Regions from separate parts of the Kitasatospora sp. NPDC004669 genome, predicted to be linked through region 1. Evidence: riboswitches for the same ligand, from Rfam matches in the RefSeq annotation. Region 1 holds a riboswitch; each other region holds the start of a gene.
What was found. A riboswitch is a leader RNA that binds a small molecule or an ion and turns the genes downstream of it on or off. The one in region 1 is predicted to bind S-adenosylmethionine.
Positions count from the first base shown of each region.

Region 2: linked by a shared signal. The riboswitch ahead of thrC (threonine synthase) and the one ahead of ABZW30_RS15565 (IclR family transcriptional regulator) in region 1 are both predicted to bind S-adenosylmethionine.
Region 3: linked by a shared signal. The riboswitch ahead of ABZW30_RS24600 (aminotransferase class V-fold PLP-dependent enzyme) and the one ahead of ABZW30_RS15565 (IclR family transcriptional regulator) in region 1 are both predicted to bind S-adenosylmethionine.

Region 1 covers NZ_JBEXKB010000015.1:93,516-98,407, reverse strand. Annotated here, with positions in the region: gene dnaE (DNA polymerase III subunit alpha) at 1-5, opposite strand, end outside; gene ABZW30_RS15570 (glycoside hydrolase family 15 protein) at 452-2,296, shown strand; SAM riboswitch class I at 2,477-2,619, shown strand; gene ABZW30_RS15565 (IclR family transcriptional regulator) at 2,818-3,531, shown strand; gene ABZW30_RS15560 (PucR family transcriptional regulator ligand-binding domain-containing protein) at 3,576-4,892, opposite strand, start outside.
Region 2 covers NZ_JBEXKB010000013.1:103,735-108,626, reverse strand. Annotated here, with positions in the region: gene ABZW30_RS14060 (trehalose-6-phosphate synthase) at 1-717, opposite strand, end outside; gene ABZW30_RS14055 (glucosyl-3-phosphoglycerate synthase) at 984-1,997, opposite strand; SAM riboswitch class I at 2,142-2,275, shown strand; gene thrC (threonine synthase) at 2,293-3,573, shown strand; gene ABZW30_RS14045 (MoaD/ThiS family protein) at 3,602-3,880, shown strand; gene ABZW30_RS14040 (cold-shock protein) at 4,433-4,636, shown strand.
Region 3 covers NZ_JBEXKB010000031.1:32,845-37,736, reverse strand. Annotated here, with positions in the region: gene ABZW30_RS24620 (NYN domain-containing protein) at 1-195, opposite strand, end outside; gene ABZW30_RS24615 (hypothetical protein) at 327-590, opposite strand; gene ABZW30_RS24610 (rhomboid family intramembrane serine protease) at 792-1,574, shown strand; gene ABZW30_RS24605 (Lrp/AsnC ligand binding domain-containing protein) at 1,616-1,897, shown strand; gene ABZW30_RS24600 (aminotransferase class V-fold PLP-dependent enzyme) at 1,901-3,352, opposite strand; SAM riboswitch class IV at 3,403-3,520, opposite strand; gene trpD (anthranilate phosphoribosyltransferase) at 3,656-4,732, opposite strand; gene ABZW30_RS24590 (hypothetical protein) at 4,851-4,892, opposite strand, start outside.

The DNA.
Region 1 (4,892 bases):
GACACGGGACTGTGCTCCTCGGACGGGTCGCGGGAAAGGAAGTCGCCCACGCTAGCGGGTCGGCGCGGACGACGCGCCGCGTCGGAGGCCCGTGTTGACGACCTTGATGCGTCCTTCCCGTCTTCTTGACGGGGTGTTGCCCCTGCTCCGGCCGGGCTTCTCCGCCCACGACCGACTCGCGCCGGTCGTTCTCCCGTGTCCGATCGGGTACACCTTGTTGCTCCGCGCCCGAAGGGCTGCTGTGGGCCGAACCGGCGAGGCCCGGCGGTTGCCGCTCTGGTCCTCGTGGCGGCCGGCGGGGTCACTTTGAGGTCATCCGGGGTCACGTCACGGTCACCGAACCCGGCCGTACCGGTACCGGCCATCCCGCTGGGTGGAGGTGCCACCGGACGGGCCCGGTGGCCGCGTGGTCCGGGCTCGCGGCAGACTGGGTGAGGAGAGGTGTGCCGCGATGGGTGAAGGATTGGGACCCCGGGCGCCGGGTGAGACGGAGCGGTATCTGTCGGTGGCCGAGCACGGGCTGATCGGCGACTTGCGGACCGTGGCGCTGGTGGGCACGGATGGGACGATCGACTGGTACTGCTGTCCGTCGTTCGACGCGCCGAGTGTGTTCGGGGCGATTCTGGACGCGGATCGGGGCGGGGCGTTCGAGTTGGCGGCGGCCGTGCCGTGCCGGACCAGGCAGTTCTACTTCCCCGACACCAATGTGCTGATCACCCGCTTTCTCACCGAGGACGGCGTCGGTGAGATCCAGGACTTCATGCCGATCGTCGGCGGTCATGTGGCGGGTGAGACCGGGCGGCACCGGCTGATCCGGCGGGTGGTGTGTGTGCGGGGCTCGATGCCGTTCCGGGTGCGGGTCGCGCCGCGGTTCGGTTACGGGGCGCAGTCGCATGTGGTGCGGCGGCAGGGGGACTGCCTGGCGATCTTCGAGTCCGCTGCGCTGTCACTCGCGCTCACCTCCACGGTGGCGGTCGAGTGCGACGAGCTGGACGTGACCGCCGAGTTCAAGCTCAGCCAGGGCGAGACGGCGGTATTCGCGCTCGACCGGGTCGACGGCGCCGTGCCGCCGAGGGGCTGCGCCCACCGCGAGGCGGAGGTGGAGTTCAAGGCCACGGTGGCGTTCTGGCGGGGGTGGCTGGCGCAGAGCCGGTACCGAGGGCGGTGGCGGGAGATGGTGCACCGCTCGGCGCTGACGCTCAAACTCCTCACCTATGCCCCGACCGGCGCGATGGTGGCCGCGCCGACCACCAGCCTGCCGGAACGGATCGGTGGCGCACGCAACTGGGACTACCGCTACCTGTGGGTTCGGGATGCCGCGTTCTGCGTGTACGCGTTGCTGCGGCTGGGCTTCACCGGTGAGGCCGAGGCGTTCATGGGCTTCCTGACCGCCCGGATCGACCGGGACGAGACCCGGCCCTCCGGCCCGTTGCAGATCATGTACGGCATCGACGGCCGCTGCGAACTGCCCGAGCGCGAGCTTCCGCACCTGGAGGGCTACCGGGGGTCCGCTCCGGTGCGGGTCGGCAACGCGGCCGTCGACCAGCTCCAGCTCGACATCTACGGCGCCCTGCTGGACTCCGTCTACCTGTACGACAAGTGGGGTCAGCCGATCTCCAGCGAGCAGTGGGACGCCGTGTGCGCCGTGGTCGACTGGGTCTGTGCCAACTGGGACCAGCCCGACGAGGGCGTGTGGGAGACCCGCGGCGGTCGCAAGAGGTTCCTCTACTCCCGCCTGATGTGCTGGGTGGCGATCGAACGGGCCGTCCGGATCGCCCGGCGCCGTGGCCTGCCGGCCGACCTGGTGCGCTGGGGTGCCGCGCGTGATGCCATCTATCGGCGGATCATGGACCGGGGCTGGTCCGCGGAGCGCAGGGCGTTCGTCCAGCACGAGGACGACCAGGTGCTGGACGCCGCGGTGCTGATGATGCCGCTGGCCAAGTTCATCGCACCCACGGACCCCAAGTGGCTTTCCACGCTGGACGCGCTCAGCGCCGACCTGGTCTCCGACTCACTGGTCTACCGGTACGACCCGCAGGCCAGCCCGGACGGCCTGATCGGCGAGGAGGGCACCTTCTCGATCTGCTCCTTCTGGTACGTCGAGGCCCTCACCCGGGCCGGCCGCCTGGACGAGGCCCGGCTCGCCTTCGAGAAGATGCTCACCTACGCCAACCACCTCGGCCTGTACGCCGAGGAGATCAGCCACACCGGCGAGCAACAGGGCAACTTCCCACAGGCGTTCACCCACCTCGCGCTGATCAGCGCCGCCTACAACCTCGACCGCACCCTGGGTTGACGACGGCGGTCCCCACGCCGACGAGCCGGTCGGGGATGGGCCGGATCGGGTGGAACCTTCAGCGCTCGCCTTTAGCGGCGGCCAACCGGCGGCCAACCCCCTGACCGGATGATGCGGAGCGTCCGCACGCGATGGGGGAGGTTTGGCGGGCCGGCCGGGGAGTCTTGTATCGTTCCTCGCGAATCATCCAGAGGGGTGGAGGGACCGGCCCTACGAAGCCCCGGCAACTCCCCGGTCGACTCGGCGTCCGAAGTACGCGCCGCGCCGTCCGGGATCAGTGCCAACTCCGGCCTGTCGCCAACGTGGCGCGGGAAAGATGAGGAGACACGGTGCTCTCTGCGCTGTCCTTCGCCCGGGCGCTTCCCGCCCCGGCCCTTTCGCGTACCCGTCTCGTGCCCGGCGCAGGCAATCGGCCGACTTCTCCGGCCCGTTCTCGCTGACCACCCCCCGCTCCCCGCGGGGAGCCTCCGTGAGCGGAACCCACCCGTCGCTCACGGGGTTTGAGACTGGAGTACCCATCCATGGAGAACACGAGCGGCGTCGGCGTGCTCGACAAGGTCACCTCGATCCTCGGCACCCTGGAGGCAGGTCCCGCCACGCTGGCCGGACTCGTCGCCGCCACCGGCCTGGCGCGGCCGACCGCCCACCGGCTCGCCGTCGCACTGGAACACCACCGCCTGGTCGGCAGGGACCTCCAGGGCCGGTTCGTCCTCGGCCCCCGGCTCGGGGAGCTCTCGGCGGCGGCCGGTGAGGACCGGCTGCTGGCGGCAGCCGGCTCGGTCCTCATCCACCTGCGCGACGTCACCGGCGAGAGCGCACAGCTCTACCGCCGCCAGGGCGAGGTCCGCATCTGCGTGGCCGCCGCCGAGCGGCTCTCCGGCCTTCGTGACACCGTCCCCGTCGGCGTCACCCTCCCCATGAAGGCCGGCTCCGCCGCCCAGATCCTGCTCGCCTGGGAGGAACCCGAGCGCCTCCACCGCGGCCTCCTGGGCGCCCGCTTCACCGCCACCGCCCTCAGCGGCGTACGGCGCCGCGGCTGGGCCCAGTCCGCCGGCGAGCGCGAGCCCGGCGTGGTCTCCGTCTCCGCCCCCGTCCGCGGCCCGTCCAACCGGGTCGTGGCCGCCGTCTCCGTCTCCGGCCCGATCGAACGCCTCACCCGCCACCCCGGCGCGAGCGTCTCCCAGGCCGTCGTCGAGGCGGCCGACCGCCTCACCGAAGCCCTGCGCCATCCCTGACCGACCCGTCGCCCCGCCGGCTCCCGGCTGATCGTCGGAAACGGTCAATCATGCTGGGGAATCGCCGATGTCCGGTCGGGGAAGGCGGCGAGGAGGGCGAGCCAGAGCTGGAAGCGGTCCTGCATGGACTGCAGTGATCGGCCGGTGAGGCGCTCGATCCGGTCCAGCCGGTAGCGGACGGTGTTGCGGTGGACGTACAGCCGGTCGGCGACCGCCTGGACCGAGCAGTCCGCGGCCAGGTAGGCGCGCAGGGTCGTGATGAGATCGGCGTTGTTGGTCTCGTCGAACCGGGTGAGCGGGCGCAGCACCTCGGCGGCGAGCTGTTTCAACGGCAGATCGGGGCTGGACAGCAGCAGCCGGGGAAGGTTGAGCGGGTCACCGGCGTGGACCCCGGGGCCCCGGGTGAGGGCCGCCTGGGCCTCGAACCAGCTCCAGCGCAGGCCGTCGACGCCTCGGTAGCATCCGCCGATCCCGACCGCGGCGCGGGTGTCGAGGCCGGTCAGCGCGGTGCCGAAGCGCCGGGCCAGCTTGTCCACGGGCGCGGACTGCGGGACCACCGCCACCAGGTACCGGTTGACCACGGCGGTGAGCACCGGCTCGGGGGACTCGGGGCGGCCCGCGGTCAGCCAGGGCAGCCGCGCCAGCCGCCGGTCCGCCGCCGCCCCCGCGCCGTCCGGTGCCAGGCGGCCCAGGACGACCCGGTGGGCGGCCTTGGCGTCCAGCCCGAACGTGGCGAGCCTGCGCTCGGCGGCCGCCGGTGCGATCACGTCCCGCACGATGTCCTCGACGACCTGGCCGACCAGTTCCCGCCGCCCGGCCAAGTGGGCCTGTCGACGGGCCAGTTCCAGGCCGACCAGCCGAACCGCGTACGGGAGCACGTCCGCCGCGGGGCCGGCCGACCGCAGGCAGAGGAACGCCGCGACCATCCCGTCGACCTGCACCGGCAGGCACAGCGGACCGACGTGACCGGCCTCGTCCGAGGACTTCAGCCCGGCCGCCCGCACCTCCTCGGCCAGTGCGCCGGAACGCTCCGGGGCGGTGGCGAGGACCGAGCCGTGGCGGTCGAGGACGGCGACCTCTGACCCGCAGGCCCGCCGCAGCACCCGCAGCAGCGCGGTCAGGCCCTCGCCGGTCAGCAGGGCCTGGACCAGCAGATCGTGCTGATCGACCAGTCGCCGCTGCGCGCTGTGGTCCTCGGCCGCGACCCGTTCGGCGACCAGGCGGTTCACCGCGATGAAAGGCGTCTCGTACGGGACCTCCAGCACCGCCAGGCCCAACCGCTCGGCCTCGGCCACCGTCGCCCTGGGGACGGTGGGGTGGCTCAGCCCGGTGCCGAAGCCCACCGCTGACGCGCCGGCGGC
Region 2 (4,892 bases), on a different contig from region 1:
GAGGAGGTCCTCGCAGCAGGCGGCGAAGGCGCGGGCCCAGCGTTCGGTGAGGAAGCCCGCCCGGTCGGCGCCGAGGATGCCGGTGAGGACGGCGCGGGCGACGTCGTCGGGGAGCAGCCGGTAGTACTCGGGCGGGGCCCAGGGGGTGTGGGAGAAGTGGCCGATCCGCAGGTCGGGGCGGGCCCGGCGGAGCAGGGCCGGGGCCAGGGAGAGGTGGTAGTCCTGGACGAGGACCGCGGCGTTCGGGGCGGCTTCGGCGGCGAGGGCCTCGGCGAAGGCGGTGTTGTAGGCCTGGTAGGCAGCCCATTCGGTGCGGAAGTCCGCGTCGAAGGAGGGCGCGGTGGGGGTCGCGTAGAGCAGGTGGTGGACGAACCAGAGGGTGGAGTTGGCGACGCCGTTGTAGGCGCGGGCGAAGGTCTCCGGGTCTATGTCCAGCATCCGTACGGCTTGGCCGCCGACCTCGTGGCCGGTCAGGTCGAGGCGGCCGTCGGGGGCTTCTCTCGCGGCTCGGCGGTCGGCGTCGCCGAGGGCGGCGCAGACCCAGACGGCGTTCGGGTCGTCGATGGCGGAGAGGCCGGAGACCAGGCCTCCGCCGCCGCGGCGCAGGGTCAGCGTGCCGTCGTCGGCGGTGCTGAACGACACCGGTCCCCGGTTGGAGGCCACCAGGACGGGGGCGGTGCCGGCCTGGCCTGAACGTTTGGTCGATGAATCGGCCATGAGTCCTCTTCTGGGTCTGCCCGTTCACCCGTTGGGGTGGATTCCGAGCGTACGGCGGAGCGGAGCGCGGCGCAGCCGTACAGTCGGAGACCTGCGATACGCAGCGGTCAGGGCTTGGCCGCCACGAGGCTCCGCAGGGGTCGAGTGGGAAGCCTCCTCGTCGAGAGGGGGAGGAGTCACGGTTGGGATGTTGCCGGTTGGCGGACATCGCAAACCAACCGCCGGGGTAACCGGCGAAACCGCAGCGGCCGCACTGCTCGGGTCCGTCACCCGTCGGTGCGGCGCTTCGCGTACTCGGGAACGGTGTGCATCGGCGGGCGTTCGAGGGCGGTCACGGGGTGGGTGTGGGCGGTGAAGGCGCGGGTCTGCGGGTCGCGGGTGAACTGGGTGAGGTGGGGGTGGACCAGGTCGGCGGAGGCCTTGAGGCGGTGGGTGCGGTCGAGCCGTTCCAGGGCGGTGCGGTAGATGGTGGCGGCCATCCGGCCGAGGGCCTGGCTGTCCTGGTGGCGGTGGTGTCGGACGCCGACGTCGACCTGGGCCAGGCCGTCCAGGCCGACCAGCTCCAACGCGTCGACCAGGAGGCCGAGTTCGACGCCGTAGCCGGTGGGGAAGGGCAGTCGTTCGAGCAGTGAGCGGCGGGCCGCGTACTCGCCGCCGAGGGGCTGGACGAAGCCGGCGAGTTCCGGCCAGTGGAGGTTGAGCAGGGGGCGGGCGACGAGTTCGGTGACCCGGCCGCCGCCGGCCGGGACGATCGCACCGCTCTCGGTCTCCAGGGGGCGGTCGTACATGGCCTTGACCAGGTGGATGTCCCCGTCGGTCAGCAGCGGGCCGATGATGCCGGAGACGAAGGCGGGGTCGAACTCGCGCAGGTCGGCGTCGATGAAGCAGACGATGTCGCCGTGGGTGACCAGCAGCGAGCGCCAGAGCACCTCGCCCTTGCCGGGGGCGGTGGGCAGCCGGGGCAGGATGGCGTCGCGGTGCTCCACCCGGGCGCCGGCCTCGGCGGCGATGGCGGCGGTGGCGTCGGTGGAGCCGGAGTCGAGTACGACCAGTTCGTCGACCAGAGGGATGCGGTCCATCAGTTCGCGGCGGATGGTGCGGACGATGTCGCCGACGGTGGCCTCCTCGTCGAGTGCCGGGAGGACGACGCTGACGGTCTGCCGGGTGTGCCGTTTGGCCTCCAGCAGGGCGTGAACCGGCCGGTCGGCCGCGCTCCACGAACGGCGGCGCAGCCAGGACGCCGCCTGTGGGAGGAGTGCGGGGGTCGGTTCGGCGGGCACGGTGGGTCTCCTCGGCGAGGTCGGGTGGAACGGGCCATCTCGCGTGGCGGACGGGCCCTTTCAGGGATGACGCCTTCGGATACAGTCTTCGTACAGCGGTCGGACCTTCGCACGCCGGGGTCGCCGCTGAACCACAACTTCACAAGCTCATCCAGAGGGACTGAGGGAACGGCCCGTTGACGTCCCGGCAACCTTCTCGCTCGGCTGTCGTACAGGCCCCGGCGGGACAGGTGCCAATTCCGGCCTGTGGCGCGACCGCGTCCCGGGGAAGATGAGGAGAGAGGCCTCCGCCATCATGGCTATCGACACTGCCGCACCCGTTTCGGTCGACCTCGGCCCCGCCGCCGCGCTGTCCTGTCGGGAGTGCGGCACCCGCTTCCCGCTCGGTCCCAGCTTCGCCTGCCTGGAGTGCTTCGGGCCGCTGGAGATCGCGTACGAGTTCGGGGGCGAGCGCGCGGAGGAGCTGCGCAAGCGGATCGAGGCCGGTCCGGCGTCCATCTGGCGCTACGCGCCGCTGCTGCCGGTGCCGGCCGATGTGGCGTCCAAGCCGAACCTGAACCCGGGGTGGACCCCGCTGGTGAAGGCGGACAACCTGGGCCGGGAGCTCGGGTTCACCGCTCCGCTGCACGTGAAGGACGACTCCGGCAACCCGACGCACTCGTTCAAGGACCGCGTGGTGGCCTGCGCGATCGAGGCGGCGCGGGCGTTCGGGTACACCACGCTGTCCTGCTCCTCGACCGGCAACCTGGCCGGCGCGGTGGGGGCGGCGGCGGCCCGGGCCGGGTTCCGGTCCTGCGTCTTCATCCCGCACGACCTGGAGCAGGGCAAGGTCGTGATGGCCGGGGTGTACGGCGGCGAGCTGGTCGGCATCGAGGGCAACTACGACGACGTGAACCGCTTCTGCTCGGAGCTGATCGGGGACTCGGCCGGCGAGGGCTGGGGCTTCGTGAACGTCAACCTGCGTCCGTACTACGGCGAGGGCTCCAAGACGCTGGCGTACGAGATCTGCGAGCAGCTGGGCTGGCGGCTGCCGGAGCAGATCGTCATCCCGATCGCCTCGGGTTCGCAGCTGACGAAGATCGACAAGGGGCTGCAGGAGCTGATCGGGCTCGGCCTGGTGGAGGACCGGCCGTACCGGATCTTCGGGGCCCAGGCCGAGGGCTGCTCGCCGGTGTCGGCCGCGTTCAAGGCGGGCCGGGACGTGATCAAGCCGGTCAAGCCGGACACCATCGCCAAGTCGCTGGCGATCGGCAACCCGGCGGACGGCCCGTACGTGCTGGACATCGCCCGTCGGACCGGCGGTGCGGTCGAGGACGTCACGGACGCGGAGGTCGTGGCGGCGATCCGGCTGCTGGCCCGGACCGAAGGGATCTTCGCCGAGACCGCGGGCGGGGTGACCGTCGGCGTGCTGAAAAAGCTGGTCGAGACCGGTCGGCTGGACCCGGCCAAGGAGACCGTCGCGATCAACACCGGCGACGGCCTGAAGACGCTGGACGCCGTCTCCGACGCCGGGATGACCGCTGTCATCCGCCCGACGCTGGAGTCGTTCCGCTCCGCCGGCCTCGCGTCCGCCTGAACCACCCCTACCCCCCGCTAGGAGAGCCATGAGCGCCAACGTCCGCATCCCCACCATCCTGCGCACCTACACCGGCGGCGCCGCCGAGGTGTCCGCCGAGGGGGCCACCCTGGCCGAGGTCATCGCCGACCTGGAGAAGAACCACGCGGGTATCTCCGCCCGCATTCTGGACGACACCGGCAAGCTGCGCCGTTTCGTCAACGTGTACGTGAACGACGACGACGTGCGTTTCGCCGAGGGCCTGGCGACCGAGATCAAGGGCGGCGCCAGCGTCTCGATCATCCCGGCGGTGGCCGGCGGCTGCTGAGCCGTCGCGAACCCGTTTCCCGGCCGCTCGCACGTACGGAATTCGACTCTCCGTATGCGCGGGCGGCCGCCGGCATTTCGGCGGGAATATTTCCGGGTCAAGTCGGAGTAGAGTGTGGCTCTGCTGGGAACGGGGCTTCCCTCTCGGCTCGCGCGGTGCTTCCGCCTGAGGTCGTCCGGACGCTGAGGCCGGGTCGGGTCCAGGGCCGTGAAACATGTCAGGCGGATGTCAGAATTCCTGCAGGGATTTGGGTAATTCGTCCGCTATGTCCGGCACGAATTGCCGAGTTTCTCCCGTTTTGCTCGGCCTTGTCTCTTGACGGGCCTATGGAATTCCCGGCGGCTGACCCTGTTGCAGAGGGCGTCGATCCGGATACATTCAGCGGCGGTCGGCGTAATCACCCGCTCACCGGGAGCCGTTCGGTGTTCCGGGCGGAGGATTGCGGCGTGCACGGCTGCGCTCAGGGGGGGTCCCCGGGCCGGCCTCCAACCAGACCCGGGCCCGCGACCTGCGGGCACGTGAAGGGCCAGCACAGCACTAGGGGAGTTCGGAATGGCTCAGGGCACCGTCAAGTGGTTCAACGCGGAGAAGGGCTACGGCTTCATCGCGGTCGACGGTGGTGCGGACGTCTTCGTCCACTACAGCGCGATCCAGATGGACGGCTACCGCACCCTCGAGGAGGGCCAGCGGGTCGAGTTCGAGATCTCCCAGGGACAGAAGGGCCCGCAGGCGGACATGGTTCGCGCGGCGGTCTGACCCCTTCCGGCTCCAGGAGCTCGGCACGGCCCACTGCTGGTGGACCTCTTGCTTCTCGGCGGGCCCGTACGACACGCGTCGTGCGGGCCCGTTCGCGTCCCCGTCCACGCCCCCGTTCGCGCCCCTGTTCGCCTTCCCGCGCGGGCTCGACGGCGGCTCGCGGGTTGCCGATTGGGCTTGCACTCGACCACCCGGAGTGCTAATCATTGGCGTTAGCACTCACAGCGTGAGAGTGACAGCGGACCGGGTCGGTGAG
Region 3 (4,892 bases), on a different contig from region 1:
CGGCCGGCCGAGCTTCTCGACCGCACCCTCCGAAACGGCGTCCGGGGCTCCGGACCCACCGGACTCGGCGGTCTCAGGGTCAGCGCCCTCCGGGAGGGGGGCCTCGGACGGCGCCGCCCCGGCGCCCGGCTCCGGTGTCGGCGCAGCGGGCTGAAGCCCCTGCGCTTCGGCGGGCTCCTTCGCTGCGTCCACCACGTCCTCGGCTCCGATCCTGGTCCAGCGGGTGCGGCCGCGGCCGCCCCTGTCGTCACGCTCCGTGCGTCTTGTCTGTATTGTCCCGTGCGGCGGACGGGCGCGTCGCGCACCGCCCACCGCACCGGCGGGGATCAGCCCTGCTCGGCGTGGGCCTCCGCGCCCTCGGCGCCCGGACGGGCCACCAGCTCGACCTGGTCCACCGCGTTGCACCAGCGGCAGCGCACCGACTCGATCGTCTCGCTGAGCACCTCGGTCTCCTCGACCTTGGACTCGCCGGCCAGGTCGAAGTGCAGGAACTCGGTCACCCGCGCGGTGCGGGTCACGTCGAAGCGGGTGAGGTTGCCGCACAGCGTGCAGCGCCAGCGCGTCTCGGCGGTCAGAGCGGGGACGGTCATCGGGGATCCTCTCGGCTGGTCCCTGGGTGGGCTAGGCGCTCCCCCCGGAGCCCCGGCGTCGGCGGCGGGAGGCGGGAATGCCCGCCCCAAGCCTATTGCCTGGGGCAACCACCACGACCACCGGTTACCAGAACCCGAGGGCTAGTCCACCTGCCGTAAACCGCCGTGTCACCTGCGGCGTCCGGAGGGATGCTTGGCCGCATGGCACTCGCGGCCCCCGACCACACCGACGCGCGGGACGGCCGCCCGACGGTGCCCGCCCCGGCGGTCACCTACGCCCTGATCGCGGTCAACACCCTGGTCTTCCTGCTCGGCCCGGCAGCCGGGCTCAACCCGCTGTACAGCAGGGGTCAGGCCCGGCTCTGTGCCGAACAGCGGTACGAGCAGCGCTGGGGCGCCGTACCGGCCGAACTGCTGGCCGGACACCCGCTGACCGCCGAACAGCTGGCCGAGGCCCCCGACCCGGTCCCCGGCTGCCCGGCCGCCCCCACCCCCGGCAAGCACCCGGCGGTGTCCGCCCTCACCGGGCTCTTCCTGCACGCCGGCTGGCTGCACCTGCTGGGCAACCTGCTCTTCCTCTATGTCTTCGGCCCCACCGTCGAGCGTCGACTCGGCCGGGCCCGGTTCCTCCTCTTCTATCTGGCGGGCGGCAGCCTGGCCTCGTACGGCTTCGCGCTCGCCGAGGCGCACTCGGCGGACTCCACCCGGGTCCTGATCGGCGCCTCGGGCGCGATCTCCGCCGTGCTCGGCGCCTACCTGCGCTTCCACCCCCGCGCCCGGGTGACCACCCTGGTCCCGCTGCTCCTCTTCCTCCCGCTGCGCTTCCCGGCCTGGCTGGTGCTCGGCCTCTGGTTCGCCCTGCAGTGGTGGTCGGTGCACTCGGCCGGGCCCGGGGTGGCCTACCTGGTCCACGTGATCGGCTTCTCGGCCGGCTTCCTCTACGCCTGCACCGTCGTCGGCCGCCCCCCGGGACGCCCCGGCTGAGGCCCGATACCCTGGCCGCACCCCACAAAGGAGCCCGAACAGTGATCACCGCCATCGTCCTGATCAAGACCAGTGTCGACCGCATCCCGGAGATCGCCGAGGCCATCGCGGCCATCGAGGGCGTCAGCGAGGTGTACTCGGTGACCGGCGGCTACGACCTGGTGGCGATGGTCCGGGTCCGCCGCCACGACGACCTGGCCGAGGTCATCCCGGGTCGGCTCAACAAGGTCCCGGGCGTGGCCCACACCGAGACCCAGATCGCCTTCCGCACCTACTCCCAGCACGACTTGGAAGCGGCATTCGCCCTCGGCCTGGACGAGTAGGACTCAGCCCTCGCGACGGCCCCTGTCGATCTGCACAGTGGCGACGCAACGGCCACCCTCGTTGCGGTAGTTCCAGGCCGCGCCGTCCGTGACCAGCTCCCGGACGGCGGTCAGAAAGCGCTCGATGTGCTCGTCCGGCGTCCCGGCGCCGAAGCTCACCCGGATCGCGTTCAGGCTGCGCTCGCCCGGCAGCGAGGGCTCGGGCGCCCCGCACTCGGAGACCGGACCGGGCGCCACCCCGGACTCCTCCCCGAGCAGGGTGCGCACCAGCGGGTGGGCGCAGAACAGTCCGTCGCGAACCCCGATGCCGTACTCGGCGGACAGCGCGGCCGAGAAGTGCGAGCTGTTCCAGCCCTGGACGACGAAGGACAGCACGCCCACCCGGGCGGCGCTCTGAATGTCACCGGTCGCGCCGAACAGGCTGAGCACCCTGACCTGCGGGATCTCCGCCAGCCCCGCCGTCAGCCGCTCGACCAGCTGCCGCTCCCGGGCCTCCAGCGCGTCGAAGCCGGCCTCGGTCAGCGCCCGACAGGCCGAGGCGATCGCGTAGGCGCCGATGACGTTCGGCGAGCCGGCCTCGTGCCGGGCCGGGCCGGTGTGCCACTGGACGGCCACCGAGCCGTCCACCTCCCGCGCCACCGTCCGGGTCGCCCCGCCGCCGGCCAGGTACGGGTCGGCCGCGTCCAGCCAGTCCGTCCGCCCGGCCAGCACCCCGGCGCCGAACGGCGCGTACAGCTTGTGACCTGAGAAGGCGATCCAGTCGACGTCCAGCTCGCGCACCGAGACCCGGTGGTGCGGGGCCAGCTGGGCGGCGTCCAGCACCACCCGGGCGCCGTGCCGGTGCGCGGTCGCGGTCAGTTCGGCGACCGGCCACAGCTCACCGGTCACATTGGAGGCCCCGGTGACGCACAGCAGCTTCGGCCCTGCGGGCGCCCCGGCGAGTGCGGCGTCCAGCACGGCCACCGCCTCGGCCCGCGAGCGCGGCGCCCGCAGGTAGTCGACCTCCAGCCCGGCGTGCGCCCAGGGCAGCAGCGCGGCGTGGTGCTCGGTCTCGAAGGCGAACACCCGGGTGCCGGCCGGAACGGCGGAGGCCAGCAGGTTGAGCGAGTCGGTGGTGGCGCGGGTGAAGACCACCTGGTCGCCCTCGCGCAGGTCGAGGAACTCGGCGACGGTGCGGCGGCTCTGCTCGAACAGGTCGGTGGACAGCTGGGAGAGGTACCCGGCACCCCGGTGCACGCTGCCGTAGTAGGGCGCGTAGGCGGCGACGTCGTCCCACACCCGCTGGAGCGCCGGCGAGCTGGCCGCGTAGTCGAGCGCCGCGTAGCCGACCTTCTCCCCGCTGGCCAGCGGGACCTGGACGTCGTGGCCGAGGACGGCGAGCGGGGCGCATGGGAGGGACCGCGCGGAGCGCGCCGAAAGAAGGGTGGTGGCGGGCGACGGGTGGGAGACGGACATGAGGATGCACTCCTTCGGGGGTAGGGACCCCGGGAGTGCCAGTCGTCGGGCGTCCGCGCTTGTCGCACGGACGGCTTGCCGAGCGACCCGGTCCTCACCCAGGGCACCCCGCCACGGACGGAGGGTTGCCGGACAGCAAGCTGGGGCTTGACGCTGTCACTCATGACCTGGCCAGGACTCTAGGTCGGGTCCGTCGAGCGGTCAAACAGGAATCCACCATCCGGACAGTGCTCTCGCCCGCTCTCCTCCGGGGCGCGCGAAGGGCCCGCGCCGACGAACCGGCACGGGCCCTCAACTGCCGCCTCAGCTACGGCTGGTGACGTCCGCCCAGCGCCGCAGCAGATCCTGCGCCGCGCCCGAGTCGATCGCCTCCGCCGCCCGCGCCATGCCCGTCGCGAGCTGCTCGGTCAGCGGCGCGTCGCCCAGGTCGAGCGCCACCAGCGCCGCCGCGGTGTTCAGCAGCACGGCGTCCCGCACCGGCCCGCGTTCCCCGGCCAGCAGCCGGCGCGCGACCTCGGCGTTGTACGCGGCGTCCGCCCCGCGCAGCGCCTCGATGCCGACCAGCTCGATGCCGACGTCCCGCGGGTCGAAGGTGGTCTCGGTGACCACCCCGTCGCGCACCAGCCACACCCGCGAGGTGGTGGTGATGGTCAGCTCGTCCAGCCCGTCGTCGCCGCGGAACACCAGTGCGGTCGCCCCCCGCCGGGCGAGCACCCCGGCGATCAGGCCGGCGAGCCGGGTGTCGAAGCAGCCGATCGCGTGCGAGGTGACCTTGGCCGGGTTGGTCAGCGGGCCGAGGATGTTGAAGGCGGTGGGCACCCCGAGGTCGCGCCGCGCGGTGGCGGCGTGCCGCATCGAGGGGTGGAACTTCGCCGCGAAGCAGAAGGTGAGCCCGACCTCCTCGGCCACTTCGGCCACCCGGCGGGCCGACAGGTCGAGCGCCACCCCGAGCTTCTCCAGCACGTCCGAGGAGCCGCTGGTGGAGGAGGCCGACCGGTTGCCGTGCTTGACCACCTTGGCCCCGGTGGCCGCCGCGACGATCGCCGACATGGTGGAGATGTTGACGGTCTTCGCCCGGTCGCCGCCGGTGCCGACGATGTCCACCGCCGGGCCGGGGATGTCCAGCGGCTCGGCGTGCTCGTACATCGCGTCGACCAGCCCGGAGATCTCCTCGACCGACTCGCCCTTGGCCCGTAGCGCCACCATGAACCCGGCCACCTGGACGGGGGACGCCTCGCCGCTCATGATCCGGTCCATCGCCCACGCGGTGGACGAGCGGTCGAGGTCCTCCCCCTTCAACAGCGCCGCCAGGAGGTCCGGCCAGGTGCGGACCACCTGCGCGGGGTCGGTACCACCGTTCGCAGGGTTCACGTTCACCATGGCTGACTCCAGCTATTGTCGGCTCCCCTACACCGGGGACGTCCGTACGGATGGAGCCAGCCTATCCAGCGGTGGGGTTCCTACGGCGGTGTCTTCTCTAGTGGTGAGACAACACCGCTCAACGCGTGGCCGGGGTCCGCTTGGCCAGTCGGGCCCGCAG